Formosa sp. Hel1_33_131: one gene and its partner. The protein of the gene in region 1 interacts with the protein of each later gene in a pairwise test. Links are inferred from orthologs where the notes say so. Each region holds a gene or a part of one and is shown on either strand. Other genes may lie near its edges. The genes, in order: FORMB_RS07785 and ftsA.

The links.
Region 2: the proteins of FORMB_RS07785 (region 1) and ftsA interact in binary tests that used the Escherichia coli proteins (3 or more experiments, as listed by UniProt). The link is inferred for Formosa sp. Hel1_33_131 from one-to-one orthologs.

What each region holds. Positions count from the first base shown.
Region 1 is NZ_CP017260.1:1,717,944-1,734,179, reverse strand. The notes cover bases 6,783-9,604. They hold FORMB_RS07785 (rod shape-determining protein), read left to right. Parts: upstream 6,783-7,590; coding sequence 7,591-8,619; downstream 8,620-9,604. Other genes in these bases: mreD (rod shape-determining protein MreD), read left to right, coding at 9,429-9,604; mreC (rod shape-determining protein MreC), read left to right, coding at 8,630-9,436; purH (bifunctional phosphoribosylaminoimidazolecarboxamide formyltransferase/IMP cyclohydrolase), read left to right, coding at 6,783-7,492. Also shown: FORMB_RS07820 (TonB-dependent receptor), read right to left, coding at 1-1,187; FORMB_RS07815 (HYC_CC_PP family protein), read right to left, coding at 1,270-1,683; FORMB_RS07810 (hypothetical protein), read right to left, coding at 1,810-3,126; FORMB_RS07805 (hypothetical protein), read right to left, coding at 3,767-5,104; FORMB_RS07795 (GAF domain-containing protein), read left to right, coding at 5,396-5,848; more of purH, read left to right, coding at 5,960-6,782; more of mreD, read left to right, coding at 9,605-9,935; mrdA (penicillin-binding protein 2), read left to right, coding at 9,932-11,797; rod shape-determining protein RodA, read left to right, coding at 11,794-13,074; gliding motility protein GldC, read right to left, coding at 13,076-13,411; gliding motility lipoprotein GldB, read right to left, coding at 13,411-14,403; nadE (NAD(+) synthase), read left to right, coding at 14,650-15,438; FORMB_RS07745 (response regulator), read left to right, coding at 15,445-16,068; dnaG (DNA primase), read right to left, coding at 16,072-16,236. UniProt on the Escherichia coli protein: Forms membrane-associated dynamic filaments that are essential for cell shape determination. Acts by regulating cell wall synthesis and cell elongation, and thus cell shape.
Region 2 is NZ_CP017260.1:732,788-749,012, reverse strand. What follows is about bases 4-2,814. They hold ftsA (cell division protein FtsA), read left to right. Parts: upstream 4-659; coding sequence 660-1,970; downstream 1,971-2,814. Other genes in these bases: ftsZ (cell division protein FtsZ), read left to right, coding at 1,997-2,814; FORMB_RS03265 (cell division protein FtsQ/DivIB), read left to right, coding at 4-655. Outside these bases: more of FORMB_RS03265, read left to right, coding at 1-3; more of ftsZ, read left to right, coding at 2,815-3,922; FORMB_RS03250 (GatB/YqeY domain-containing protein), read left to right, coding at 4,043-4,489; FORMB_RS03240 (T9SS type B sorting domain-containing protein), read left to right, coding at 5,094-10,745; FORMB_RS12965 (type IX secretion system membrane protein PorP/SprF), read left to right, coding at 10,898-11,002; FORMB_RS03235 (zinc-dependent metalloprotease), read right to left, coding at 11,212-13,935; FORMB_RS03230 (hypothetical protein), read left to right, coding at 14,031-14,546; FORMB_RS03225 (BspA family leucine-rich repeat surface protein), read left to right, coding at 14,827-16,225. UniProt on the Escherichia coli protein: Essential cell division protein that assists in the assembly of the Z ring. May serve as the principal membrane anchor for the Z ring.

The DNA of each region.
Region 1 (16,236 bases):
TTGGAGTATATGCTTTTATGACGTATATCGTATTGATTTAATCCAAAATAAGATGTTTGGTCGTGATCGCTGTAGGACAATTGAAGTCCTAAACTTTGATACGGAATCTCGGGATTGACATAACCAAATTTCGAAGAAACCTCAAAACGTTTGGTGGCGATTTCACTTCCCCAAACGGTGCTTGAAAGTCGATCTGTTTCAGGATCAAAATCGAGTTGACCCGCTTGCTTTTCATCTGTTAAGTAGCGTATATTCAAAAAGCTAATCAATCCTTTTTGAAGGTTAGAATATTGCCAACGGTTCATAATATTGAGTTGTTTCGCCAAAGGCATATCTAGAAATGAATCGTTATTTCTGTCAAATTTTTGTGATCTGTTATTTGCATGCACATACAGTCCTGTGCTCCACTTCTCAGAAAGCGTGGTGTTAAAATGCGTATTGAATTCTGTCCGACCATTCAAAGATCCATAGGCATTGACAAAAACCGTATTATCCGTGGTGGGTTTCACCAACTCTGCATTGATTTGTCCCGCAATACTTTCAAACCCGTTGACAACACTTCCACCTCCTTTTGTAATTTGGATACTCTCTACCCAAGTCCCAGGGATAAAACTCAAGCCGTAGGCTTGCGACGCGCCACGAATTGAGGGAATATTTTCAGTGGTAATTAAAATATAAGGACTCGTGAGACCGAGCATTTTAATTTGCTTTGTCCCCGATATGGCGTCCGTAAAATTGACATCAATAGAGGGGTTGGTTTCAAAACTTTCGGACAAATTACAACAAGCAGCTTTCAAAAGCTCTTTACTACTTATGGTAGAAATATTCTGAGATGAGAGATAAGAGGTTGCCGAGGATTTTTTTCTCGCAGACACGGTTACTTCTCCCAAATCATCAGAGGCTTCTAACAAATGACGAATCATTTTTAGACTGTCGACCCTAAGCGTGTCTGTTTTAAAGCCAACAAAACTAATCACTAGTTTTTTGTAAGAGGGCTTATAAGGCAGCTTGAACGTTCCTTCCTCTGAAGTAATGGTTCCAATGGATGTGTTGAGCCAAAACACATTGGCTCCGAGCAAAGGAATCTGCTGGTTTTGGGAATTTAATTCCATGATTTTTCCTTTGATTTCACTTTGTGAAAAAACAAAAAATGGAAAGAAAATGATAAGATATAATATAGATTTCATTGTGATTTAATTTATAAGAATACTACAAAAAGGCATTTAACAAGCGTGATGTAAGCCTAAGAATGTGTCTATAGTACTAAAATCAAATCAGAAAAACTTGATGTTCAATTTGAGAGTCCACTATCAAATCGGGTGAAAAATAATTGGGGTCATAACCAACAACTAAAGAAATGAATAAAGTCTGATGACTATTGAATTTTGAAAGCGATTGAAAAACCTTTGCAAGCTGTAGCTCATCCATAGATGAAACAACATTTAATTCCTTTAAACCATCAAAAGAAACAACCTTGTTTGTGCAGCAGCTGATTTTGGAAAACTGAATTTTAGAATTGGTGTCTAATGTAGCGCTACAACACGATGTAACCTTCGAAAAGACTGCAACATCTACAATTTTTGGTCCACAAAAATGAGCTTCAATTTTAAATGAAAATGTGGACAAAAGCACTAAAAGCGCCAGCGTCATTGAAAAAACTTTATGAGTCAAGGTTTTTTGCATTTGTCAAATTTAATGAAACGCGGGCTATTTATACCATTGGTTAACAAAAAAATAGCAGAATAAAGCTCGTATTAAAATATTGCTTCCTTCTACTATTTTTAAATAAAATGGTAACTTTAATTTTTACTAATCAAATGGGTAAAATCCATTTAGGGTCTTTTTAATACGCCATCTGTTTCCTGTATTATAAAATTTTGGTTTTATAAATATATTTTCGCTCCCCCCATACGATGAATACATTACACTATAAGCAAGATAATACGTGTCAATTTCAGTCATATCGTAAGCAAGGTCATCAAAATGGAACGCTCCTAAGGTGTGTCCAATTACGTGCACGAATGGGATCGCAGTACTAACTACTACCCCCAGGTGATATTCGTCAGGAGTTTCACGGGAAACTGCCATCCCTAATCTGTTACCAGAAAAAGGTCTCCCATTTTCTTTTAAATATATGTAAATATTATTCCCGTCTTTTGGTTCAAAAACTTCATTCTCTAAGTACGACGTAATATCACGAATTAGTGATTCGGCATGATTATTAAACTCTAGTCTATGTGGTGCTTGAATATATGATATATATAAATGTACGGGCATATCATTAGAATTAGATTTTAAAAGAGGAATATGCCCAGATTGATCGCTACCAATATACACTACCTCTGAAGACAATGATTTAAAAGATTTTATTAGTAAATCAATGTTACTAGAAACATTTGTGTACATACGTCTTTTATATATTTTGAGATTCCAAGAAGGTCTTGGCCTAATTGGGCTCCCATCACTTCCATTTTCTATTAATACGTCAACCTCATCCTCATGTTCATTTACCATAGAGCATGTAAGACCTGTAGTGCGCCGCATACTTAAAAGGTCCTGCTCGTTTGTTGTTGTTACGATTGCTTTTCCTATTACAAAAGATGTCTCTGTAGATTTAAAATGGAGTTTTTCATTAAATTTATTTGAGACGTTTTTAGACGACCTATTTTGTCTTAACAAATCAATATTATATTCTTTTGTTTTTAGTAAGCCCGCTAAAAGTTTAGGATCTTCATACCCATATAAGGTGTAGTTTATTTCATTAGCGTTATCTGTATATCTAACATAAATAGATCTTACATTATTGTCAACAATTATAGTTCTATCACCTATTTCATCTTCAAGAATTATAGTGTTCTCCACATCCAAACCTTCAACGGGTTTCATGTTTCTCATCTCAAAATTCATCTCTCCTATGGTGAAATCTAAATTATTATGAGATTGAATGTCTCGTCTCAACTGACTGTAATTACTTCCAACAGAATTCATGTCAATTTTTTTAACTGAACTTTGGGGAGCCAAATTATCGTTTTCCATACTCTCTTCTTCACTACAAGATAAGATTGAAATAACAATCAAAAATAAAGCTGTGAACTTCATTAATTTCATTGATTTCATTGATTTCATTGATTTATATTTTAATTATGCCTACTCTCTGTTTAAAGTCCTTTTTTCAGCTTATTCTGACTCTTAAAATAGTAATTAGTCAAAAATAGCTCTTGAAACTAATTAAAAATGATTGAATATTGTCCAATATCAATACTATCTAATCTAATTTGTCTAAGGTTTAAATTTGTTGTTTGAAAGGGTCATTATCAATCGGGGGAGAAGTAATTAGGATCGTAATCAACAACTAAAGACATGAAAAGCGCCTGATTACTTTTGAATTTTGAAAGCGATTGAAAAACTTTTACAAGGGGTGATTTATCCATAGATGAAACAACGTTAAATTGATTTAAGCCATCGACAGAAACAACTCTGTTTGTAAAGCATATGATTTTGGTAAATAAAATTCCGTATTGGTGTTCTCCGCTGGATTACAGCACGATTCAACCTTCAAGAAGATAGCAATATCTACAATTTTAAATGAAAATGTTGACAAAAGCACTCAAAGAGCTAATGTCATTGAAAAAACTTTATGTGTCACAGTTTTTAAATTCGGTTAACAAAAAAATAGTAGAATAAAGCTCGTATTAAAACATTGCTTATTTCTACTATTTTTTAAATAAAACGACAAATTTAATCTCTTATACCTCTTCAGTTATTTCTATCTTAATAAACGCGCTTTGACTCCATCCCTGTTGAGTGACCCATAAAATTTTTCTTTTTTAAATAACTCAGGGAATCCCCCATACGTTGAATACATTACACTATAAGCAAGATAATACGTGTCAGTTTCAGTCATATCGTAAGCAAAGTTATCAAAATGTTTTGCTCCAAAGCAATGCCCAACTTCGTGTGCAAAAGTAGATGAAACATTTGCTGACAGTCCAAAGCGATATTTATGACGAGGACTTTCATAAGTTGCCAGGCCATTTATTCCATCCTTAAATGGTGTACTTTCAGAATTTAAATACATATAAAAATGACGCGCCCTTGCTTTTCGTTCTCCTTGACTGGCCAAGTAGTTTTCAAATCTAATAAATAACTCATCAGAATCATAATGATATAAATTACTTGGTGCCTGCTTATATTTTACGCCTAATTCTATATACATTTTATTAGAATTAGATTTTAAAAGAGGAACAAACCCATATTGATCGCTACCAAAATACTCTACATCTGAATTCAATGATTTAAAAATGTTATTTAGTGCGTCAATAATAGGAGCCGTATTTGTGGTCATATCTCTTTTGTACATGACGAGAAACCAAACAGGTTGCACCTGTGCTGTTCTGTCTACTGTAGCGTTCTCAAATGGAATAACTTCACTTTCAGAACATTTCACACCCAGGCTACCTTGTTGTATATTCAAAAGGTCATACTCTTCTTTTGTTGTTACGATTACTTTTCCTAAAACAAAAGATGTCTCTGTAGATTTAAAATGGAGTTTTTCATTAAATTTATTTGAGACATTTTTAGACGACCTATTTTGTCTTAACAAATCAATATTATATTCTTTTGTTTTTAGCAGATCCGCTAAAAGTTTAGGATCTTCATACCCATATAAGGTATAGTTCATTTTATTAGCGTTATCTGTATATCTAACATAAATAGATCTTACAATATTGTCAACAATTATAGTTCTATCACCTATTTCATCTTCAAGAATTATAGTGTTCTCCACATCCAAACCTTCAACGGGTTTCATGTTTCTCATCTCAAAATTCATCTCTCCTATGGTAAAATCTAAATTATTATGAGATTGAATGTCTTTCACCAATTGATCATAATTACTTCCAACAGAATTCATGTCAATTTTCTTAAATGAATTTTGGGGAGCCAAATTATCGTTTTCCATACTCTCTTCTTCACTACAAGATAAGATTGAAATGACAATCAAAAATAAAGCTGTGAACTTCATTAATTTCATTAATTTCATTGATTTCATTGATTTCATTGATTTCATTGATTTCATTGATTTCATTGATTTCATTGATTTCATTGATTTATATTTTAATTATGCCTACTCTCTGTTTAAAGTCCTTTTTTCAGCTTATTCTGACTCTTAAAATAGTAATTAGTCAAAAATAGCTCTTGAAACTAATTAAAAATGATTGAATATTATCCAATATCAATACTATCTAATCTAATTTGTCTAAGGTTTAAATTTGTTGTTTGAAAGAATCCAATGGTTATTGTTATAAGATTATGAATAATTACCTGAGTACAGAAAAATTAATTCAATTTAATAGGATTAAACGCAGAAATGGTATTTTTACAAAAATTATTTTTCATGACTTTTGATGTTTTAAAACCTAAAATAACAGCCATAATTTCAGATTCTAGTTCAAAGGATCACAGCTTGCAATTGATCTGTGATTTATTAAAAACGGAAATACCTCATTATGATTGGGTTGGGTTTTATTTTAAAAATGGAGACAAGGAAGAGTTGAAACTTGGTCCTTATTCAGGAACTCCTACAGACCATACAATCATCCCGTTTGGTAAAGGGATTTGCGGGCAAGTCGCCCTAAGCAATGAAAATTTTGTGGTTCCCGATGTGAAAGCACAGGATAATTATATTGCTTGTAACATCAATGTGAAATCTGAAATTGTAGTCCCTTTGTTTGTCAATGGTCAAAACATAGGGCAAATAGATATTGATTCTAGTACAGCTGACCCATTTACAGATGCTGATGAACATTTCTTAGAATTTGTGTGCCAATCGGTTGCTACGCTTATGTAGTTGTTAACAACTCTAGGGATTCGTTAAAAAAAACCTTTTTTTTAGAGGAATTTCGACTCCATTTTTCTGTGATAATTGCCTACTTTTGTTTTTTAATTTTTAGACTTCCAAATGAGCCAAAGCAAAACAATCAAATCCGCCTTAATATCCGTATTTAGCAAAGAGGGACTCGCACCCATTGTTGAAAAACTCAACGCACAAGGTGTGACCATCTACTCCACTGGAGGCACTCAAAAATTTATTAACGACTTAGGAATTAAGGTCGTACCCGCAGAAGAGATCACAGACTACCCTTCTATTCTTGGAGGACGTGTAAAAACCTTGCATCCAAAAATATTTGGTGGGATCTTAAACCGTCAAGACAATGCACAAGATGTGGAAGAAATGAATTCGTTTTCAATTCCTCAAATCGATGCTGTTATTGTGGATCTGTATCCATTTGAAAAAACAGTCGCATCAGGTGCTAGCAATGACGATATTATTGAAAAAATTGACATCGGTGGGATTTCATTAATTCGTGCCGCCGCCAAAAATTATAAAGATGTAATCTGTGTATCGTCTGTAGACGATTATGCTGAATTCTTAGGACTCATTTCTGAGGACGAAGGACGCATTTCAATTGAAGACCGCAAACGCTTTGCTACCAAATCCTTTAATGTGTCATCGCATTACGACAGTTCTATTTTTAATTATTTCAATAGCGAAAAAGAAGAGGTTGTTTTAAAAATTAGTGAAACCGAAGGCAAAGTACTTCGTTACGGAGAAAACCCACATCAAAAAGGCTATTTCTTTGGCGATTTTGAAGCCATGTTTACGAAGCTTCACGGAAAAGAATTGAGCTACAACAACCTATTGGATGTGGATGCCGCTGTGAACCTAATGAATGAATTTCATGATGAAAAACCAACGTTTGCCATTTTAAAACACAACAATGCCTGTGGTGTTGCACAACGAGAGACCATCCATCAAGCGTATGTAGATGCCTTGGCAGGAGATCCTGTATCGGCTTTTGGTGGTGTCTTAATTTCTAACAGCGAGATTGACTTGGCGACTGCTGAGGAAATTCACGGTTTATTTTGTGAAGTGGTCATTGCACCTTCTTTCAGTACAGAAGCAGAAACGCTTTTAAAAGGAAAAAAGAATAGAATTTTATTAATTCAAAATACGGTTGATTTACCCGAAACTGGTGTAAGAAGTTGTTTGAATGGTGTCTTAGTTCAGGAGAAAAACATGATTACCGATGAGCGAAAGATCTTGGAAAACGCAACTACTGCGACCCCAATTGAAAGTGAGATTGAAGATTTATTATTCGCTTCTAAAATATGCAAACACACCAAGTCAAATACTATTGTTTTAGCCAAAAACAAACAATTATTTGCGAGTGGAACGGGACAAACAAGTCGTGTCGATGCTTTAAATCAAGCCATCCATAAAGCGAATTCATTTGATTTCAAATTGAACGGTGCCGTGATGGCAAGTGATGCTTTTTTCCCATTTCCTGATTGTGTGGAAATTGCAAAAAATGCAGGAATTACAGCCGTCATCCAACCGGGAGGCTCCATTAAAGATCAGTTGAGTATTGATTATTGCAACGCCAACAATGTAGCGATGGTGTTTACAAAAACACGTCATTTTAAACACTAAATTATTTACGTAAAAGCTATTTTCAAACTCAAGTTTATTTTAGTACATTTACAAAACAGCATATTACTTTAATATTTTTGATAAATTTTTTATAGCATATGGGATTTTTTGACTTCTTGACAGAAGAAATAGCCATCGATTTAGGCACCGCCAACACTTTAATTATTCACAATGACAAAGTTGTGATTGACAGCCCTTCCATTGTTGCTAGAGACCGTGTCTCTGGAAAAATTATTGCGGTCGGTAAAGAAGCCAACTTGATGCAAGGAAAAACGCATGAAAACATCAAAACAATTCGCCCCCTGAAAGATGGTGTTATTGCAGATTTTGATGCGTCTGAACAAATGATAAGTTTGTTTATCAAAAGTATTCCAGCACTAAAGAATAAATTATTCACACCCTCTCTGAGAATGGTGATTTGTATTCCTTCGGGGATTACCGAAGTAGAAATGCGTGCGGTAAAAGAATCGGCTGAACGTGTGAACGGTAAAGAAGTGTATTTAATTCATGAACCAATGGCTGCGGCTATTGGGATTGGAGTGGATATCATGCAACCAAAAGGAAATATGATTGTGGACATTGGTGGTGGAACTACCGAAATTGCTGTGATTGCTCTCGGAGGTATTGTCTGTGACAAATCCGTAAAAGTAGCAGGAGATGTCTTTACAAATGATATCATATATTATATGCGTACACAACATAACCTATATGTTGGAGATCGCACCGCAGAAAAAATAAAAATACAAATTGGTGCCGCGACGGAAGATTTAGAAATTCCGCCAGATGAAATGAACGTTCAAGGGCGAGATTTGTTGACAGGAAAACCAAAACAGGTTCAAATTACGCACCGAGAAATTTCGAAAGCATTGGACAAATCGATTCTTAGAATTGAAGATTCCGTGATGGAAACCCTCTCACAAACACCTCCAGAACTGGCGGCTGATATTTACAACACAGGCATCTATCTTGCAGGTGGTGGATCGATGTTAAGAGGTTTGGACAAACGATTGTCTCAAAAAACAGACTTGCCTGTTTATATTGCGGAAGATCCGCTAAGAGCCGTTGTTAGAGGAACTGGAATTGTTCTAAAAAATATTGCGAAGTATAAAAGTGTCTTGATAAAATAGAACTTAAGTAATGCAACAACTTTTTAATTTCTTCATTAAAAACAAAACATTTGTCTTGTTTTTGTTGTTGTTTTCTTATGCCTTTTCACTCACGATTCAATCGCATGAGTATCACCGCAGTAAATTCCTGAATTCTTCCAATCAAATAACCGGGAGTATCTACGGCACGTTTCATGGCGTCACTCAATATTTCAATTTAAAAAAGGAGAACCAATTACTTCTAGAGGAAAATAGCCGCTTGAAAATGATGGTTTTTAGTCATGAGGATTCTGTTCCCGTCGATTCTGTTTTGGAATACAAATACGACTTGCACCCAAGTCTGGTTTATAAAAACAGCTTTTCTCTTCCCAATAATTATTTAACTCTTAACAAAGGGCGAAGCGACAGTATTAAAGAAGATTATGGCGTGATTACTTCCAAAGGTATTGTGGGAATCATTGACGCTACCTCTAAAAACTATTCTAGGGTGTTATCAATTTTAAATACAAACAGTCGGATTAATGTGAAATTACAAAAAACAAATTATTTTGGGATTTTGAGTTGGGATGGTAAATCTCCAGAAATAGCACAACTAAAAGACGTACAAGACCTTGTAGAATTGACTGTCGGAGATACGATTGTCACTAGTGGATACTCCTCAACCTTCCCTCCTAACATTCCTGTTGGAAGCATTAATTCTTACCGGCTCAATGATACAGAAGACCTTTATATTATTGATGTCAAATTGTTTAATGACATGAAAAATCTGGAGCATGTTTACATTATAAAAAATACAGATATTAACGAGCTAGAAGCCTTAAATCTTTCCGATGAATAATAGTGTATTGAAAACTATTTTAAGTTTTATAGGACTGGTTATATTTCAGGTCGTTGTCTGTAGTAATATCAATTTTTTAGGAGACCTGAATCCTTATGTCTATGTCATTTTTATATTGTTATACCCCATTGTAAACAATCGCTTGTTGTTTATTTTCGTGAGCTTTTTGTTAGGATTGTCTATCGATATATTTTTAGATTCTGGAGGAATGCACGCAGCAGCAAGTGTGGCTATTGCCTACATCCGACCACTTTTTCTGAAGTTTTCATTTGGAGCAGCGTATGATTATCAAGCAATAAAATTTAGCAACACTGGCTTTAGTCAACGCTTGGTTTACTTTTTATTCCTCATCGTAATTCATCATTTCATTTTATTTTCTCTTGTTTTGTTTGATGAAAATAAAATAGCATTAATCATTGAACAAGCCTTGTATTCCAGCATTTTTACATTGATACTTTGTTTACTCTTTTCATCACTATTTAGCAAAAAAGAAACATGAGAAAAGTACTGCTTTTTGGATTGGTTATTCTAACGGGGATTAGCTTTGTTGGACGTTTGTTTTATTTGCAAATTTACACTGCCGATGCCTTCGATATGGATAATGACAACGCCATTCGCAAAGTGTTTCATTACCCAAAACGCGGCTATATCTACGATCGAAATGACAGTCTTTTGGTGGCCAATCAACCGAGTTATGACGTGATGGTGATTCCTAGAGAAGTCGAGACTTTAGATACGCTTATGTTTTGTAAGCTTTTAAAAATTGACAAGCCCAATTTTCTTAAATATTACAACCGCGCCAAGCGCTATTCGCCCCGATTACCGTCGGTGTTTTTAGCACACCTTTCAAAAGAAGACTATGCTTTTCTCTCTGAAAAATTAAGAAAATTCAAAGGGTTTTATATTCAAAAAAGGTCCGTAAGAGATTATCAAACCTCCATTGGTGCCAATGTATTAGGCTACATCGCTGAGGCAAATACGAGTGAAATTGCAAAGGATTCCTACTACCGTCTTGGTGATTTGATTGGAAAGCAAGGCGTCGAAATTTCTTATGAAAAAATACTCAGAGGGATTAAAGGGGTGAAATACATCCAAAAAGATATTTACAACAGAGATATTGGCGCCTATAAAGACGAGGCGTTTGACACACTTCCAGTGCCTGGAAAAGACATTAAAATTACCATTGATTCTGAGCTTCAGGCCTATGGGGAATTACTGATGCAAAACAAAATTGGAGGGATTGTTGCCATTGAACCAAGTACAGGCGAAATATTAAGTCTTGTCTCCGCACCTTCTTACAATCCAAACTTATTAGTCGGCCGCCAACGCTCCAAAAACTACACCAAGCTATATTTAGATTCCATTCATCGGCCTTTAATCGATAAAGGTCTCACAAGAATGCATGTCCCAGGGTCGCCTTTTAAATTGTTAGTGGCATTAACCGCTTTACAAGAAAATGCTATCACTCCAAAAACAAATATTATTTGTTCGGGAAAATACATCTATGGAAAAAACAAACGCGTCATGCAGTGCCATTGTGGGGGTGGATTCAGAAATCTAGATTCTGGAATTAGTTATTCGTGTAACTCTTATTTTGCGATGGCTTTCAGAACGACTGTTGAAAAATATAGTGATGCTTCTGAGTCCATGGACATCTGGAGCAGTCATATAAAAAGTTTCGGTTTAGGGAATTTTTTGGGAAATGATTTATCGGTAGGAAAAAAAGGAAACATTCCTGATGGAAATTATTATGACCAATGGTATCCCGATTTTCAATGGGGTGCTACCACCATCATTTCTAATGCGATTGGTCAGGGTGAGATTTTAGTGACGCCCATTCAATTGGCAAATATGACTGCCGCCATTGCGAATAAAGGCTATTATTACACCCCTCACATCCTAAAATCTATTGAGGGTGAAGAGATGAATCCTAACTTTACAACCCCCAAACAAACGTCCATTAATCCTGGCTATTTTGATCCTATTATTGAAGGAATGCACGATGTCTATAAAAAAGGAACTGCCAGTTTTCTGAAAGTTCCGGGAATAGAAATTTGCGGTAAAACAGGCACCGCCGAAAATTTCACCAAAATTGACGGAGTACGGCAACAACTCACAGACCATTCCATATTTGTGGCTTTTGCTCCAAAAGATAATCCTAAAATTGCGATTGCCATTCTGGTTGAAAACGGATATTACGGTTCCCGTTGGGCAGGACGTATAGCCAGTTTGATGATTGAAAAATACATAAAAGGAGAAGTCACCTTAAAACGCATGGAAAAATTGGTTCTCGAAAAAAGTTTAGAAGACGAATACCTTAAACCTTACAGCGGCAAACCTTTTAAAATAAATGATAAATGAACCTGAATCGCGCCAATAGTTTTCAATTAGATTGGATGGCTGTAATTATTTTTACAGCACTGGTTATATTTGGGTATTTCAATATTTTATCCGCCTCTGCGGCGGGTGAGTTTACATCCTACTTTGACATTAGCAAGCCCTACGGCAAACAACTGATTTTTATCATAGGTTCTATTATCTTAATTATATTGATTTTATCCGTCGATGCTAAGTTTTACGAACGCTTTGCGAGCATCATTTACCTCGGATCCATTCTTTCTCTAATCGGTTTATTTATTTTCGGAAAGCAAATTAATGGGGCGATCTCTTGGTATGATTTTGGGGGGATGACTTTACAGCCAAGTGAATTTGCCAAATTCGCCACGGCCTTGGCCCTAGCAAAGTATATTAGCGACCTGCAAACCAACATCAAAGAACAAAAAGACCAGATAAGAGCAGCCTTCTTAGTCGGTATCCCAGCAGGTTTAATTCTGTTACAAAATGATGCGGGAAGCACCCTCGTTTTTGGAAGTTTATTTTTTGTGTTTTACAGAGAAGGCATTCCTCAGTACTACCTATTATTTGCAGTGTTTGTAGCATTTTTAGGCATTGCGACTTTAAAGTTTTCTGCAACAGCAGTATGTCTCTCAATGGCGGTACTACTTTTCATATATCAGCTATTTTTTAAACGTAAAAAGAAAAAAATAGGAGGTGTACTGGCGGTATTAATCTGTAGTATTGGATTGAGTTTTGGGGTGCAATGGGCCTATAATAACGTTCTTCAAAACCACCAACAAGATCGTATTGGACTTTGGCTTCGCTTGGAAAAAGATCCCGAAAAACTGCAAGCCATGAAGCGCAATATTTCTTACAACCTAAATGAGTCGGAGAAAGCAATTCGATCTGGAGGCACGTTTGGAAAAGGTTTTATGGATGGCACACGTACCAAAGGAAAATTTGTGCCAGAACAACACACCGATTATATCTTTAGTACCGTTGGTGAAGAATGGGGATTCTTTGGAAGTAGTGCCGTTATTCTACTATTTGTGTTGTTGATTCTACGCATTGTATATCTATCAGAACAGCAGAAATCACAATTTAGCAGGGTCTATGGCTACAGCGTCGCAAGTATTCTGTTTGTCCACTTTTTAATTAATATTGGGATGGTAATGGGACTCATTCCGACCATTGGAATTCCCTTACCCTTTTTTAGTTATGGAGGGTCAGGACTTTGGGCGTTTACAATCTTGGTTTTTATCTTTTTAAAACTAGATTCCAACCGCTTAAATGAATGGTAATTTACTTCTTTACAAGTTCTAATTTCTCAGCGAAATAATCACAGAAATCTTTCATCGTAGCGGTCATTTTCTCATCTTGAGTCGCACGTAAATAGGTGTCACTCATGGTCACCAATGTTTGATGAAAAAATAATTTCATTTCATCCACTGGCATGTCTTTGGTCCACAAATCAATACGAAGGGTTTCCTGTTTTTTTTGATCCCACACAGACAACATCATGGCCTTGGCTTCTTCATTAGCAACTCCTCCATCTTGAGCCGTCCAAAATAAATTTTCTGGCACGCGATTTTCGTCTAATTCTACGGTCATTTCTATCTTTGAAGTATGGGTTGCCATTATTTTTTTGGTTTAAATTTTGCGTTGTTAAAAATCTCTGTTGCTTCCATTTGAAGCATTTGAAGTAAAGGGGTTTCGTTGTTTTCCATATAGGATTTTACAATTTGCCATCCTATATATTGACCGAGCCGACCTGGCGACTCACTGTCCAATTCCAAATTAAATCGAGAAAAAGGAGCGGGTATGATAAACCGTGACAGTAATTTTCGATCCGTTTCATACAACAATTCCTTTTCAACAAAGTACTGCCATATATAAAACTCATTCTCTTCTGCCCATTCATATTGCGCTGAAGAATAACCTATTTTTTGATTGTTATCTTTAAATGGAATCAAAAGATCTTTCAAATACAATTGCTTCCCATAGTAAATCATTTCTTCTAGAAACGTGGCCCGTTTGGGTTGGTAAATCAATTGCTCTGCATAAGCCGTTGCCAAGTCTGAAACAATTTGATCCTTATTTAAATTTTGTTTGATGTAATCATAAAAACTTGCATAAAATTCATGCTCTGCTCCAAGATAAGTGTCTAATGCAATAAGCACAATAGAATCTGTAACGACCACTTTATTACGGTAATCAACATCAGAAAGTACCGTAATTAGCCGTGGTGTTTTGAGTGCTTTGTTATAATATTTAAGGTGCTGATAAAAGCTTATTATTTCAGATTCAATACTAGAGAAATCTTCAAAAACACTGTCTACCGCTTTATTTTGAAGCTGCTGAATTGGATCGCTCATACGTTGAACCCATACAGAGTCTGCATATCTTTTGGAAAATAAAAACGGATAGTTTTGTTTTAAAGCTGGAAGCTCCGAAGGTGCTGAAGTCGCAAACAACTGATCGAATCGTTCAATGTTTAAATTCAGAACAATTCCAGATATTTCTTTTTCAACTTTTGATGAATTTTGACATGAAAATACACAAATAACCAACAAAAAAACAATGGTTTTTAAGACCGAGAATGAGGTTGATTGCGTACTGTTGAATTTCAAATTATAAGTTTAATACCAATTGAATGGCAAAAGTAATTAATCTATTTTGGATAAGGGGTTTGATTATATTAAAAATTAAAGGCGCATCATCAATCTCTCACTTTTAAACATAGCGAATAACTTCACTAAATTAACAAACGAAAAACTAACCAATGAATTGTCTTTTAAGTGTATTATCTTTACCTAGATAAAAATAAATTATCTAGAATAGTTTACTTTTGTGTCACTATCAAAAAAATGAAATCTATGAACACAAAATCAGTGACACCCCATATTGTAGAATGGTTAAAAACCTATGCCGAAAACGCAAAGGTCAGTGGTTTTGTGGTTGGCGTTTCTGGCGGGGTGGATTCTGCAGTGACCTCAACACTTTGTGCCCTCACGGGACTGGATGTGATGTGTTTAGAAATGCCCATTCACCAAACAGAAAGTCATGTGTCAAGAGCTCAGGAACACATCGAACAACTGAAAAATAGGTTTCCAAATGTACAGTCCACTCGGGTTGATTTAACACCCGTTTTTGAAAGTTTTAAATCTGAAATTGATTTGGAAGGCAGCACAATCATGGTCGATATGGCATTGGCAAATTCGAGAGCACGGTTGCGAATGACCACTCTTTATTACTATGCGGGACTTTTAGGAAAACTAGTGGCTGGAACCGGAAATAAAGTGGAAGATTTTGGCGTTGGATTTTATACAAAATATGGAGATGGCGGCGTGGACCTCAGCCCAATTGCAGACCTCTTAAAATCGGAAGTGTACGATTTAGGAAGGGCTTTAGAAATCCCTGAAAGCATCTTAACCGCAGCACCAAGTGATGGTTTGTTTGGGGACTCCCGAAGTGACGAAGACCAAATTGGGGCTTCGTATCCCGAATTGGAATGGGCTATGAAGGAGGTTGAAAACGGAAAAACAGTGGACGATTTTGAAGGCAGAGAACGTACGGTTCTTGAAATTTATTCACGCTACAATGCGGCCAATAAACATAAAATGAACCCCATCCCTGTCTGTGAAATTCCTCAAAACTTAAAATAAAATAACATGATTCGAGTCCTCGTTGCAGATCATCAACCCATTGTAAGCTATGGGATTCGTGTGTTGTTTGAGAACTCAGCAGATATTAAAATTGTAAACACCGCAAACTCTGCAAAGCAACTTTTAGACTATCTCAAAAAATCCAATACAGACATCGTTCTCATGACTATGGACCTTCCGGACATCAATGGAATCACGGTGCTTCGTACGATAAAAAAAGAATTTAACGATGTAAGTGTGATTATTTTTAGCACACATCCAGAGGATATTTATGCGATCAGCGCGATCAAAGCAGGGGCTTCTGGTTATCTCTCTAAAACGGTGACCACCTCTACCATCAAACGCGCCATTCTAAAGGTGTTTAAAGGAGGTATTTATGTCAGTAAGGAACTTGCGGAGAGTCTTACCTTTGAAAAAAATAATCTCGGAACCATGAATTTGTACAAGAAACTTTCGACCCGTGAAGTGGAAGTTTTGAAGCTCATATCTTCTGGGAAAAGAAACAAAGACATTGCGGATCAATTGAACATCAATGAAAAAACCGTGAGTACTTATAAACTGCGTTTGATGAAAAAATTAAATGTTTCAAATCTTGTCGAATTGATCGATCACGGACGTCAGAACAAATAACGTTTAGAGGACGCGACTCAGTTTTCTGGATAACAACATTTTTAAATTGGAGTAATTCAACACATCTTCCAAAAGCGTTCTGTGGTCCACTTCATCCTGCGTATCTTGTTTGATTTCATCCACTTTTCGGTCGATTAAAAAACAACGCAAAGTCAAAATTGTTTCACT
Region 2 (16,225 bases), 980 kb from region 1 along the record:
CTTTTCTTCCTTCACAAACAACAACCGTCCGGTGACGAAAGTGGACGTCCAATTTACCGGAAAAGAGAACGTTTATATTACCACAGAGATGGTTAATAAATTGTTAATACAAAATCAAGAACAACTGTATATTTTACCGAAAGATAATTTAGATTTGAAGGAAATGGAGTTTTTACTCGAGTCTGATGATATGATAAAATCGGCTCAAGTGTATCTTACTGTAAACGGAGAAGTTAGAACAAAAATCGAACAAAAACGACCGATTGCAAGAGTGTATTCTAAAGCAACATTTTACATTGATGAAGATGGTTTGTGGATGCCGTTGTCCCCGCAACACAGTGCGCGTGTGCCTTTGGTAACGGGCGATGTGGAAAAAGAAGATTTAGAAGTCGTTTACACGATGGCGTTAAAAGTCTATTCGGATTCGTTTTTAAAAACCTACGTGACCGAGATTCATCAAGGAGAAAATAAAGAAATAAGTTTAAAAATGAGACTCTTAAATTTTGAGGTTTTAGTAGGAAGCCTTGAGAATTTAGATGAAAAAATGAAGAATTTAAAAGCATTTTATCAAAAAGCAAAAAAAGATAAGGTGTTAGATTTATATAAAAGCGTGAATTTGCAATTTGATAATCAAGTTGTTTGCACAAAAAAATAAGTGTATGGAAGCTCAAAACATTTCAGTAGGATTAGATATTGGTACCACAAAAATTGTGGCGATGATTGGTCGTAAAAATGAGTATGACAAATTAGAGATACTCGGCATTGGAAAGTCCAAAAGTCTGGGTGTGCATAGAGGCGTTGTGAATAATATTACGCAAACGATTCAGTCCATCCAACAAGCTGTCTTGGAATCAGAAACCAATTCTGGTCTTAAGATTGGAGAGGTCACTGTAGGGATTGCTGGACAGCACATTCGCAGTCTTCAGCACAGTGATTATATTACTCGTGAGAATTCTGAATTGGTCATCAATGAAGAAGATATTGACCGTCTTATCAATCAAGTTCACAAGTTGGTCATGCTTCCGGGTGAAGAAATTATTCACGTGTTACCACAAGATTATAAAGTGGATGGTCAGGCAGAAGTTAAAGAACCCATCGGGATGTATGGCGAACGTCTTGAAGCGAATTTCCACGTCGTAGTAGGGCAGGTATCTTCCATTCGAAACATTGGACGTTGTGTTCAAACGGCAGGTTTGAATTTAGACGGGATCACTTTAGAGCCTTTAGCATCCGCCAATGCAGTGCTCAGTCAAGAAGAAAAAGAAGCGGGCGTTGCCCTGATTGATATAGGAGGTGGAACGACCGATTTAGCCGTTTTTAAAGATGGTATTATCAGACATACAGCGGTGATTCCCTTTGGAGGAAATGTGATTACTGAAGACATTAAAGAGGGCTGCTCGATTATAGAAAAGCAAGCCGAATTATTAAAAATAAAATTTGGATCTGCCTGGCCAGGCGAAAACAAGGAAAATGAAATCGTATCGATTCCCGGTTTGAGAGGACGCGATCCAAAAGAAATTACGCTTAAAAACTTGTCTAAAATAATTCATGCCAGAGTGGTGGAAATTATCGAACAAGTCTATGTAGAAATTAAAAATTACGGACACGAAGAGCAAAAGAAAAAACTCATCGCGGGTATTGTGTTAACAGGTGGTGGAAGCCAACTGAAGCACTTGAAACAATTGGTAGAATACATCACAGGAATGGATACCAGAGTTGGCTATCCAAACGAGCATTTGGCAGGGGACAGCGATAGCGATATTACAAGTCCAATGTATGCCACGGCGGTCGGACTCGTGATGGACAGTTTGATGCGACAAGAAAAACGAATTATTGAAACTCCAGAAGTAGAAGTTGAGGACGAAGATGCGCCAATAGTTCCGACGCCCATTGAATCGCCTCGCGACAACCGCAGCTTTTTGGATAAATTAACCGAAAGAGTAAAGGACTTTTTGGACAACGCAGAATAAAAATTATAACCAGTAAAATTAAGTATATGAGCAGCAATAATAATTTTGGAATCACATTCGATCTCCCAAAAAACCAATCGAACATCATCAAGGTGATAGGCGTTGGAGGGGGCGGAAGCAATGCGATTAACCACATGTTTAAACAAGGAATTAAAGGGGTCGATTTTGTGATCTGTAATACCGATTCACAAGCATTGAACAACAGTGGTGTTCCCAACAAAATTCAACTCGGAGTGCATTTAACCGAAGGTTTAGGTGCAGGTGCCAACCCAGAAATTGGGGAGCAATCTGCAGTTGAAAGTCTGGATGATATTCGTACCATGTTATCGTCAAATACCAAGATGGTATTTATCACGGCTGGTATGGGTGGTGGAACTGGAACAGGTGCTGCGCCCATCATTGCTAAGATGGCTAAAGAGATGGACATCCTTACTGTGGGAATTGTCACCATGCCCTTTGAGTTTGAAGGTAAAATAAGAAATGCGCAAGCCCACCAAGGGATTGAGAAATTTCGAAAAACCGTGGACTCTTTAGTGATTATAAACAACAACAAGTTAAGAGATGTATATGGTAATTTAGGGTTTAAAGCTGGTTTCTCTAAAGCCGACGAAGTACTTTCCACGGCTGCTCGTGGCATTGCTGAAGTCATCACACACCACTACTTACAAAATATTGATTTACGAGATGCTAAAACAGTGTTGAGTAATAGCGGAACTGCCATTATGGGGTCTTCGACTTCTTCTGGTCAAAACAGAGCCCAAGAAGCAATTACATCTGCTTTGGACTCTCCACTGCTTAATGATAATAAAATTACAGGTGCTAAAAACGTATTGTTGCTCATCGTTTCTGGAACACAAGAAATTACCATTGATGAAATAGGAGAAATAAATGATCATATTCAAGCCGAGGCTGGTTACGGTGCCAATATCATCATGGGAGTGGGGGAAGATGAAGGGTTAGGAGAATCTATTTCTGTCACCATTATTGCCACAGGATTTGATGTCGATCAACAAAATGACATCACCAATACAGAGGTTAAAAAGGTAGTTCATGCGTTGGAAGACGAACAAACTATGCAGCATGATTTAATGCCCTTAGATCCTTTAAATACGCCATCAGCATCCGTTGAGGTTGTTAGTGAAGAGGCTGTGGTTTATAATTTGGAAGAAGTGGATACAGACGAGCTTGCGGACATTTCTAGTGAATCTGATTTAATTCCAACTTCAGAATCGATTAAAAATATTGAAGTTGTTTTTGAAGAAGTGAATGTAGAGACCGGTGAGATTGAAGAGGAGGACTTTATTATCAATGAAGTCACCAGCATGCCATCCGAAGATAGCTTTGAAGCCATTCAAGAAGAAGATCAAACGATGCTCACTTTCGATCTTCCAATTTCGAATAAACAATCCCTGTCAGAATCTGAAGAAGTGGAAGTATTTACTTTAGAAGATACGGCTGTAAATAATATTGAAGTCAATGACTATATAGAATTAATTCCTGTAACGGAGGCGAATGAAGAAGGGGAGACGCGTTATGTATTGGACGATCATATTGTTTTAGAACAAACCGATCAAAAATATGAAGGTGCAAAACCAACGGTAGAAGTGGAAGTTGATGAAGAAATGACTTTTACTAAAGTGACGGTCAAAGAACGCTCGGTCACATCGGAAACAGAAGAAACCTCAGATCCTTATGACAGTCCTATTTCAATCACACTCAGAGAGAGAGCGGATGAAAGGCGTCAAAAAATGAAGGCTTTTAATTATAAATTTAACACCTCTAAAATTGAGGAAATTGAAAAAGAGCCTGCTTATAAACGTCAGGGCGTCAATTTGAAAGATGTGGAACATTCATCAGATGAACAGTCTTCCAGAACCACCATAGGTCTTGATGACAATGATGAGGTACAGTTGCGATCTAATAATTCGTATTTACACGATAACGTCGATTAATACCAATCGATATTAAAATTTAAATCCTGAGAGATGAATTCATTTCTCAGGTTTTTTTATTTTTTAAGAATAAGAATCGTTGTTTTTGTTATATTCGCATTCTAATTAAATGTCCATCTTATGAGCTTACAAGATTCAGTTATGACCGCGCTTAAGGCCGCTATGAAATCCAAGGATACCGTAGCCCTTACGGCATTAAGATCCATTAAATCCGCTATTTTATTAGCCCGTACGAGTGGTGCTGATGCGGAGATGAATGAAGAAGACGAGTTTAAATTATTACAAAAATTAGTCAAACAACGTAAGGACAGTGCGGCGATATTTACAGAGCAAAATCGTTTAGATTTGGCAGAACCTGAATTGGCAGAAGTCGAAGTCATCAGTCAATTTTTACCGCAAATGTTAGACGAATCTGAAGTTGAAAAAGTAGTGGTAGATACCATTGCATCTTTAGGCGCTTCTGGAATGAAAGACATGGGACGTGTGATGGGTGTGGTGAGTAAAACCCTCGCAGGTAAAACCGATGGCAAAACAATATCAACTTTAGTGAAAGCTAAGTTGTCTTAAATACAATGGCCCAGTAGTTCAACTGGATAGAATATCAGATTTCGGCTCTGACGGTTGGGGGTTCGAATCCCTTCTGGGTCACGAATAAATAGTACAATAAGAAAAAACGCCAAGCTTGCTTGAGCGTTTTTTTGTTTGTACTATTTTCAAAGCGGAGCTTTGTGGGATCAGCGCAGCTACTCCTTTTTAATTCGCTAATTAGTTGAAACAAAGAAGTTCTAAAAAAGCTTGCTTGAGCGTTTTTTTGTTTGTACTATTTTCAAAGCGGAGCTTTGTGGGATCAGCGCAGCTACTCCTTTTTAATTCGCTAATTAGTTGAAACAAAGAAGTTCTAAAAAAGCTTGCTTGAGCGTTTTTTTGTTTGTACTATTTTCAAAGCGGAGCTTTGTGGGATCAGCGCAGCTAATCCCCTCTAGATCACACTTTATTCTTGGTGTTTTTTTTGAGCTTATATCATTCAATCCATATAAAAAGTCCGAACTATCGAATGCCTGAGTCAAAAAACCTTACTAGAATCAGTAATGTTTTTAGGACAAGTAAGCTCTTTCCGATCGATTTCATACTTTATAAACAATTCACTAAATTTGCATTAACCAATTTAACAATGCGTCATTTTATTTTAGCTTTTTTGCTGATTAGTCTATCGGGATTCAGTCAAACCATTTCCATACAAGTTGTTGGCCCAGCTGGAGCAGCTACTTTTGAAAGGGGCTTGTCAACATCCTTATGTGAAGGATCCTCAGGAAATCAACTAGTTAACCCCTCTTTTGAAGTGCCTTCAGTAACTAATATTGGAAATAATTTCCTAACATGGCCAATAAATGGTTGGAATGGAGTTGGATCAGCTCCAAATTTTGTAAAAGTTAATGGCGTTGCAGGTCAAGGTGGTCCAATAAGTGCACAAGAGGGCGTTCAATATTTAGATATTGTTGCTGGGTCAGCAGATTTTTATCAAGAATTTGACTTTCAGTGCAATACACAAGTATTCTTTTCTGGTTATTTTTCCGTTCGTGATGGGCTGACTTCTACAGGGAGAATTGATATATTACGCGTTAATAGCGATAATACCACCGATATTGTTGCTAGTTCAAACCAGTTAAATATGCCATCTACTGCTAATATATGGTATTTAGCTTCAGGGGATGCTGTATTACCGGCAGGTAACTATAGATTTAATATTAGTATGGGAAACCACTCTAATTTTGACAGTGCTTGTTTTTCTTTTGACAATCCAAATACTGATACGGGTTCGTACGGTCCATTATGCGAAAGTAGTAGTATTACACTTACAGGAACCCCAACTGATAGTTTTGGTAGTTGGACTGGTAGTGGTATAGTTGATAATGGTGACGGAACAGCAAGTTTTAATCCGTCAGGATTAGGTGGAACTGCTGTCACTGTTACTTATTCTCATTTCGATGCTTCAGGTTTCGGTTGTTCTCAAAGCACTAATATTGAGGTGAATCCAAATATAACACCAACGTTCACGCAAGTTCCAGCGATTTGTTCTGGAGACACTTTAAGTGATTTACTAACCACATCGAACAATGGGATTACTGGAACTTGGTCACCGTCTTTGGATACTACAGCCACCACCACTTATGCTTTCACTCCAGATGCAGGCCAATGTGCTACGGCGGTAAATATGACTATTACCGTGAATCCAAATGTAACACCAACGTTCACGCAAGTTCCAGCGATTTGTTTTGGAGACACTTTAAGTGATTTACTAACCACATCGAACAATGGGATTACTGGAACTTGGTCACCGTCTTTGGATACTACAGCCACCACCAGTTATGCTTTCACTCCAGATGCAGGCCAATGTGCTGCGACTGTAAATATGACAATTGCCGTGAATCCAAATGTAACGCCAACGTTCACGCAAGTTCCAGCGATTTGTTCCGGAGACGCTTTAAGTGAACTGCTAACCACATCGAATAATGGCATTACTGGAACTTGGTCACCGTCTTTGGATACTACAGCCACCACCACTTATGCTTTCACTCCAGATGCAGGCCAATGTGCTGCGACTGTAAATATGACAATTGCCGTGAATCCAAATGTAATACCAACGTTCACGCAAGTAGCTGCTATTTTTAATGGGGAAACCTTAGGAGCATTGCCGACTACATCGAACAACGGAGTAACAGGAATCTGGTCTCCAGCAATCAACAATACGGAAACAACTACCTATACTTTTACACCAGATGATTCAGAGGCCTGTGCAATCAATCAAACCATGACGATCTCGGTGAATACGATTCCGTTTAGCGTTGCTGTAAATAGTGAAATTATATGCTCTAGTGGAATAGCGACACTAGTTGCAACACCATCACCTGCGGGTTTCTATTCTTATACTTGGATTGTTCCAGAAGGTGTAAGTAATCCTGGTAATGTTCAGAGTTTTTCTACATCTATTGAAGGGGATTATAGCGTATCTATCAGTAAGGATAATTACTTGTGTAATACGGATTTTGAAGAGAATCAATTAGGTATACTTGGAAGTTATAGTATTGTACATCAAGACACTGTTCCTTGTTGGGAAACTACCGCCAGTGATTCTCAAATTGAAGTTTGGGGTGATGAAATGAATGGAATTGCCGCCTATTCAGGAAATCAATTTATAGAATTAAATGCCAATATGCAATCTACATTATTTCAAAATTTTGAAATAATTCCAGGTTCTTCAGTAATACTTTCTTTTGCTCATAGAGGAAGAAATTCTAGCGCAGACGACATAATGGAGGTTGAAATTGGTCCCATTGGTGGTCCTTACACAAACTTAGGTGCGTTTTCAGATGGTATAGATTCTTGGGGGTATTACAGCTTAGAGTATGTTTTACCTGATGATTTAGGAATAAACTATACCATTCGTTTTAAGTCTATCCAACCAGCAGGGTCATTAGGTAATTTTTTAGATGACATAAGTGTCGTTTTTCCTTCCGATGTTTCAAGTGAAATAGCTACGGGTAATGTGAGTATAATTACTGAAATCACACCAACCTTCACTCAAATTCCAGAGATTTGTTCTGGAGACGCTTTAAGTGCATTGCTAACCACATCGAATAATGGGATTACTGGAGCTTGGTCTCCATCTTTGGATACTACGACCACCACTACGTATAGTTTTACTCCAGATGCTGACCAATGTGCTACGGTCGTAAATATGACAATTGCGGTGAATCCAAATATAACACCAACCTTCACTCAAATTCTAGAGATTTGTGATGGCGACGCTTTAAGTGAACTGCTAACCACATCGAATAATGGAATTACTGGAACTTGGTCTCCGGCTACGACCACCAATACGTATACTTTTACTCCGGATGTAGGCCAATGTGCTACGGTCGTAAATATGACAATTGCGGTGAATCCAAATGTAACACCAACCTTCACTCAAATTCCAGAGATTTGTTCCGGAGGCGCTTTAAGTGAACTGCTAACCACATCGAATAATGGGATTACTGGAACTTGGTCTCCGTCTTTGGATACTACAGCCACCACCACTTATGCTTTCACTCCAGATGCAGGCCAATGTGCTACGGCGGTAAATATGACTATTACCGTGAATACAAATGTAACACCAACGTTCACGCAAGTTCCAGCGATTTGTTTTGGAGACACTTTAAGTGATTTACTAACCACATCGAACAATGGGATTACTGGAACTTGGTCACCGTCTTTGGATACTACGACCACCACTACGTATAGTTTTACTCCAGATGCAGACCAATGTGCTACGGTCGTAAATATGACAATTGCGGTGAATCCAAATATAACACCAACGTTCACGCAAGTTCCAGCGATTTGTTCCGGAGACGCTTTAAGTGAACTGCTAACCACATCGAACAATGGGATTACTGGAACTTGGTCACCGTCTTTGGATACTACAGCCACCACCACTTATGCTTTCACTCCGGATGTAGGCCAATGTGCTACGGTCGTAAATATGACAATTGCGGTGAATCCAAATGTAACACCAACCTTCACTCAAATTCCAGAGATTTGTTCCGGAGGCGCTTTAAGTGAACTGCTAACCACATCGAATAATGGCATTACTGGAACTTGGTCACCGTCTTTGGATACTACAGCCACCACCACTTATGCTTTCACTCCAGATGCAGGCCAATGTGCTGCGACTGTAAATATGACAATTGCCGTGAATCCAAATGTAACACCAACCTTCACTCAAATTCCAGAGATTTGTTTTGGCGACGCTTTAGCGGTACTGCCAACCACCTCTAACAATGGTATTACAGGGACTTGGACACCAGCGCTTGACACTACAACAACGACGACTTATACGTTTACACCTACTGCAAGACTCTGTGCCAATCCAGCAACGCTCATCATTGTAGTGAACCCAATAGTGGATCCTGTTTTCGATGCAGTTGACGCTATTTGTGTCGGCGACGCTTTAGCGGTACTGCCAACCACCTCTAACGATGGTATTACAGGGGCTTGGACACCAGCGCTTGACACTACAACAACGACCACTTATACGTTTACACCTGATTTAGGGGAATGCGCCAATCCAGCAACGCTCACTATTGTAGTGAACCCAATAGTGGATCCTGTTTTCGATGCAGTTGACGCTATTTGTGACGGCGACTTTTTAGCAGCTCTACCAACCACTTCTAACAATGGAGTTTCAGGAACTTGGAGTCCGGCGCTTGACACTACAACAACGACCACTTATACGTTTACGCCTGATTTAGGGGAATGCGCCAATCCAGCAACGCTCACTATTGTAGTGAACCCAATAGTGGATCCTGTTTTCGATGCAGTTGACGCTATTTGTGATGGCGACTTTTTAGCAGCTCTACCAACCACTTCTAACAATGGAGTATCAGGGACTTGGACACCAGCGCTTGACACTACAACAACGACCACTTATACGTTTACACCTACTGCAAGACTCTGTGCCAATCCAGCAACGCTCATCATTGTAGTGAACCCAATAGTGGATCCTGTTTTCGATGCAGTTAACGCTATTTGTGTCGGCGACGCTTTAGCGGTACTGCCAACCACTTCTAACGGTGGTATTACAGGGACTTGGACACCAGCCCTTGACAATACAACAACGACGACTTATACGTTTACACCTGATTTAGGGGAATGCGCCAATCCAGCAACGCTCATCATTGTAGTGAACCCAATAGTGGATACTGTTTTCGGTGCTGTTGACGCTATTTGTGATGGCGACTTTTTAGCAGCTCTACCAACCACTTCTAACAATGGAGTATCAGGAACTTGGAGTCCGGCGCTTGACAATACAATAACGACGACTTATACGTTTACACCTGATTTAGGGGAATGCGCCAATCCAGCCACGCTCATCATTGTAGTGAACCCATTAGTGAATCCTGTTTTTGATGCAGTTGACGCTATTTGTGATGGCGACGCTTTAGCGGTACTGCCAACCACTTCTAACAATGGAGTATCGGGAACTTGGAGTCCAGTGCTTGACACAACAACAACGACCACTTATACGTTTACCCCTACTGCAAGACTCTGTGCCAATCCAGCAACGCTCACTATTGTAGTGAACCCAAAAGTGAATCCACTATTTACAGCTGTTGATGCTATTTGTGATGGCGACGCTTTAGCGGTACTGCCAACCACCTCTAACGATGGTATTACAGGGGCTTGGACACCAGCGCTTGACAATACAACAACGACGACTTATACGTTTACACCCAATGCAGACGAATGTGCAGACCCAACCATAATGACGGTGGTGGTCATCCCTGTGAATGTTTTAACGATTAGTGCTATTAACTTATCAGAAGAATTTGATACAAATCAAGTTATTTCAGTCACAGTATCTGGCGGAAGCGGTTCTTATGAATATAAGCTCGATAACGGACTTTGGCAGTTCAGCTCTGTTTTCGAATATGTGACTGGATGTGGTGAGCATACAGTGGTGGTAAGGGACGCTATAGATACGTGTAACACAGAGCCAGAAACAACGGTTTCGATTATGGAATATCCAAAATTCTTTACACCAAATGGCGATGGCTTTAATGATACTTGGAACATCAAATGTTTAAAGGATAATCTTTTAGCTAGGATCCGTATTTACGATCGTTATGGTAAATTATTATTGGATTTTAGGCCGAGTCAAAATGCATGGAATGGAACATTTAATGGACAGCGATTACCGGGAACTGATTATTGGTTCGTTGCAAACTATCTAAACAGTAACGGCTTAGAAGCTCAGCTTAAATCTCATTTCTCGCTACGTTATTAAATTCAGCTTAAAAGATAATTTATTATTTTATTTAAAAAACTTGTGTTTGTAGCAATCTTAGCTTTAGTAACACAGACTATTAATTCTCAGGAAGAATTGCCAATGTACTCGGACTAATTAACCGATAACTACTATGTTTTACACCCCTCTCTATGGCTGGTGTTTCTAATTGTAATAAATTAAGAACAACAGGGCGTCAACAATGGTTTGGAGATGAAGATGCTCCTAGTTTACAAACGGTTAGTATTAATGGTTGAATAGGAGAAACATCATATGGAATTGAACCAAAAATCACATGCACTCTTGGATATAAGCTTGGAGATTTGAGTTGTTATAGCCCAGACCAAAATGGAATGCTAAATTTTGAAGTTTTTGTTTTTATTTTATAGTCTCATTGGATTGGAAATAGATAAGCAAAAAAAAAGCTCCTAAATACAGGAGCTTTTCTAATTTTTAATTCAAATAATTAATTCACTATTATTTTCTTCGTGACTTTTTGTGAACCATCAGAAATTTGAAGTAAATAGACACCCGATTGTGCGTTATTTAAGTTAATGACTTCTTCAAATCGATTGACGCTGTTGTATGTGTTTGTATACATCAGTCTTCCTCTAATGTCATAAACCTGTACAGATATGTTTTGTCCAGACTTTGGATCAAACCCAACAGTGAATGAGCCATTATTCGGGTTTGGAAAAACACGTAAATCACTCAGTTTATTTTCTTCTATTGATAAAGGTGAAGATGAACAAATTTCTAAAGTATAATCGTTTAAGATTCCGGGATCTCCACTGTAATAGTCTAAAACAGCAATGTACCAGACTCCAGCAGTGTCTTTCCCATTAAAATTAGATAAAGAATTTAAATTTGACTTATAAGTGCCAATTGTAGGATTTGCACATGCTATTGCTGTTGATGCCTCATCATCAAAAGTAATATCTAAATCTATTTCGCTTCCACAATTTCTATTGTACACAACTGCCTGTGTTCCATCTGGATGTTGTACAACTATAACAAGATCGTCTAAGTAATCGTGTGAAATGTCAATATTAAAGTTTACATCTGAAATTGTAGCAACTTCAGTAACATTTACACCCACAACAAGAGGTTCGCCAGGAGCATTAGCAGCTATGCCATCTGGTATGGCTAAGTTTAAAGAGGTCTCAGAAGCGTAGGTATTACAGCTTTCTTGTAGGCCAATAGTGATGTTTTGCGTGTTGATGTTAAAGAAAATATTATCAGATGCTGCTACCATTATGCGGCAGCTATCTGAAGCCACATTTGGAACAGTAATGTTATGACTTCCATCGTTTGGGACATTAGCCGCCAAAACGGTATCGTAGTTGAGTCCGTCTGTAGATAATAAAATATCCACATTGGCTTCATTTACTCCATTTGCTGTAGTGCCAGCTACACTCCATGTGATTGTTTCTGTTGCACCAGCGACCAAAGATTGACCATTGACATTTTGAGAGGTCACCACAAATGGGCCAGCAGCTGAGACTACCGTAGCGGTCATCTGGGCTGTTGCTGTCTGCCCTCCACTGATGTCATTATCTCTGACGGTGAGTTTAAAATTTAGGTCACGATTTACAGAAGCCAATTTTTCCCACTCAGTAGATACGCCTCCATTTGCAAGGATGTCTGACATTCTTGGAATGTATCTGCTTGTGTCGTTTGTCCCTTCATATGAGCGAACCAGTGGTCCAGAGGTGTTTGATTCTACAGGCAAACCAGAAGGACCTAAGTCGTATTGTTCCCAAGTGTAGGTGTGTGTTGTAATTCCGTCCGTATCCGTCGAAGTACCCGTTAATTTGTAAGGAGTAGAGGCAGGAATGTTGTAATCGTTACCAGCATTAGACGTTGGTGCAGCATTTCCTGTAGCCGTTTGTGTCGCACAGTTGCTATTTCCAGTAGAGATATTATCCCACATCATTTGCAAACTTTTTTGATGAAAATAAGCATCGCTATTGGATTGAATATTTTGCGGTGCGCAAATCCCAGCATAAGCCATAATTGTTGATCCACTTCCTGGTTCATAAGCATTAGAAGCTGTTCTGTTTCCTGCACAGTTACCAGAATTTCCATTGAATGTGTGCGGCGCACCAAATTGATGTCCAATTTCATGAGCGACATAATCCACATCATAAGGATCTCCAACAGGGTTCGGAGATCCAGTAATTCCTCTTGCTTTGGATCCAGTACAAGGAGAGTTCAGAGAGGCCAGACCACCACCACCTGTAGAAAAGGTGTGGCCAATGTCATAGTTAGCAGAACCTATGTTAGCATCAATTACGGTTTGACTTTCACTTATTAATGCACCAGCACTGCTATTTGAAAAATTATCTGAATCAATGAAAATAACACTTTCGTTATTGGCAACAATGGTCATGGTGACTGATAAATCTCTTTCGTAAATAAAATTATTTCTGTTAATGGTAACTACCATAGCCGCCAGTACGGCCGCTTTTTTGTTAGCTTCAGTGTCTGATGCCAATAATCCGGCAGCAGTCCATTGAAATTGAGCGTATTCAACAGTACAGGCCAATGCCAATCTAAAATCACGCATCATCCCATCATTCGCATTGAAGTAACTCATATTAGCTGCATTTCGCTGTTGTGTATTTGTTGCTGTATCATCATCAAATTCACAAATCCATGGTTCATCCAAAACAGGTAAATCTTTTTTAGAATAAACAATATATGCCTCTGAATCTTTGGTGTATGGGTCAATAAACTCCGTGCCAGAACCCGCTTTGAAAGACATACTATGAAGCCCTTGTGCTGTGATACTGAACCGAATGGTATTCGAAGGGTTTGAAATACTTTTTCCGACATAAGTTTTTATGTTGGGGTATTTATCTTGTAGCGGCTTCTCTAAAACAGAAGCTTCCATAACACTAAAAGTTTCGAAAGAATCATTTGCAGTTGGAAAGTCCACAAGCTTTTCGGAGGTATTTTCCGTGCTATTTCTTTGTGGAGCATCTGTTAAATGGTTCTTTAATGCATCAATATTTAAATTGAAATACTGTGCTTTTTCAGGATTGGTTTTTCGGAGTTTAAGTTCCTTTTTAGAAGTGTTTTCTTTTGAAGTCTGAATCCAAAATGAACGATCTTTTTGCGCAAATGAATTTAATGAAAAGATAAAAAATAAAAGGATCGACAAACGAGTTGTGTAATTTGTTTTCATAAAAGTTAATTAATTGGTTCTTACAAAAATATCACTATATTTCCAGATTACAATTATAGTTTATGCTTAAAATGCTTTATTCACATAAAAAGTTGATGTTTGTTCTTTTATTATTAGTTGGTTGTAAATCAACAAATAAGCCCACTGACACATCAAACTCCTCGGTTCAATTTTTTAATAATTGTCCAGAAAACGGGGACTGTTCTTTAGAAATTTTAGACAATAAAAGTGCAAAAATTGAACACGATAAATTCAATAATTCATATATCACTTTGGAAGAAAGCAAATCAAGCTTATTAATGTTTAAGTATGAGCGCGACGAAATTCAAGGAACTGCAGATAGTGGTTATTATGAGGTGATTTATTTAAACATAGGTGAACTGGATCAAAACATGGTTTTAAAAGATGAATCTCTAGCAGAGGTGGATGCTATATTTGGTCGAATATGTTTCTGTTCAAGAGAAAGCACGGGCTATTTCCCAATTAGAAAAGGCGTTTTAAAGTTAAAAAAAATTAAAAAAAATCGTTTTAAAGTTGATTTTTATTTCACAGTTGAAGACGTCCCACAGTTTGTGAAATCAATAAGCGAAACGTTTGGTATCATTAATTAAGTTTTGAATATTCGAAGTTTTGGTCACAATTTACTCCCAAGATAATTAGTAATAATGTAACACTATTTCAGGACGTCACAATTTTCAAAGCGGAGTTTTGTGGGATCCCAACCTAATCCTACCATGCTGGATGTTCCTGTGCAGAACTTGTTTCAGTATTTCAGTGTCAACTTGACAAGAAAAAGACTTTTCAGATCGTCTCTTTTTTTTGCTCTACTCACAGGTTGCGATATGATTCATAAATAGTTCACTATATTTGTAGCATTAACCAATTTAACATATGCGCTATTTTATTTTAGCTTTTTTGCTGATCAGTCTATCGGCGTTCAATGAGAACACTTCCAAAGTTGTTTTAGCAAACCCCCATACGTATAGTTTTAATACCACTGATAGCCCTGCCGATGGTGGTTATTCTGTTACTGCAGCGAATACGGATCTAATTTCTGATTCAGAACTTGAAAATACTATTGATAGGTATGACAATCATAATGACTTTATTTCTACTTGGGAACTTACAAGTTCTGATTTAACATTTGAACTGCCTTTAAAAGATTACGACGATATTACTATTGATTGGGGAGATGGTACATCTACAACCCATACGGATGGTACCATGCAAAGCCATACTTACTCAGCCGCAGGTACTAAAACCATAACAGTTATGGTAAATGATCCTTTAACAAAAGATATTGGAGAAATGTATCTAAATGCTCATGCTTCTAGTACTTTAATTAGAACTATAGCAAACTGGGGAGAAGGAAAATGGGAGTCTTTTCATTACGCTTTTAAGGGAGCTACTCATTTAACTATTCCAGCGACTGATGAGCCAGATCTTTCTTTAGTAACTTCAATGTCTCATGCTTTTAATGAATGTCCAAGTTTAGTGGGCTTAACTTTAAACGATTGGAACACATCTGTAGTGACTTCTTTAGATGCTACGTTTCATGATGCTTCTCTTTTTAATGGAGACATATCTTCTTGGAATACAAGTAATGTGACTACTATGAGAAATATGTTCAAAAACACTGTTTTTAATCGAAACATTAATACTAGTGGTTCTTCTTGGAATACCGGTGCTGTGACTACCATGTCTGGGATGTTTATGAGCGCAGGAACATTCAATCAAGAAATTGGAGGTTGGGATACATCTAAAGTAACAAATATGTATTATATGTTTGGTTATAGTTCTGATTTTAATGGAGACATATCTTCGTGGAATACCACAACAGTGACTAATATGGAGGCTATGTTTTTTGATGCTGATGATTTTAATCAAGATTTAACTGGATGGTGTGTTTCTAATATTTCTTCAGAACCCAATTATTTTAGCAACTCGTCAGGTTTATTGAATACGAACAAGCCTGCATGGGGAACTTGTTCATATTTTATTTCTACTTGGGAACTTACAAGTTCTGATTTAACATTTGAATTGCCTTTAAAAGAGTACGCTAATATTACTATTGACTGGGGAGATGATAATACTGACTCCAATGTGACAGGAGGTGGTTTCCCAACACACACCTATGCCTCTGATGGAATCAAAACAATTACCGTACAGGTAAATGATTCGGCAAAAGACATTGGAAAAATATACATGAATGGTAATCATGCTTCTAGAACTCTTATTAGAACCATCACAAACTGGGGAGAGGGAAAATGGGAAACTTTTAATAGTGCTT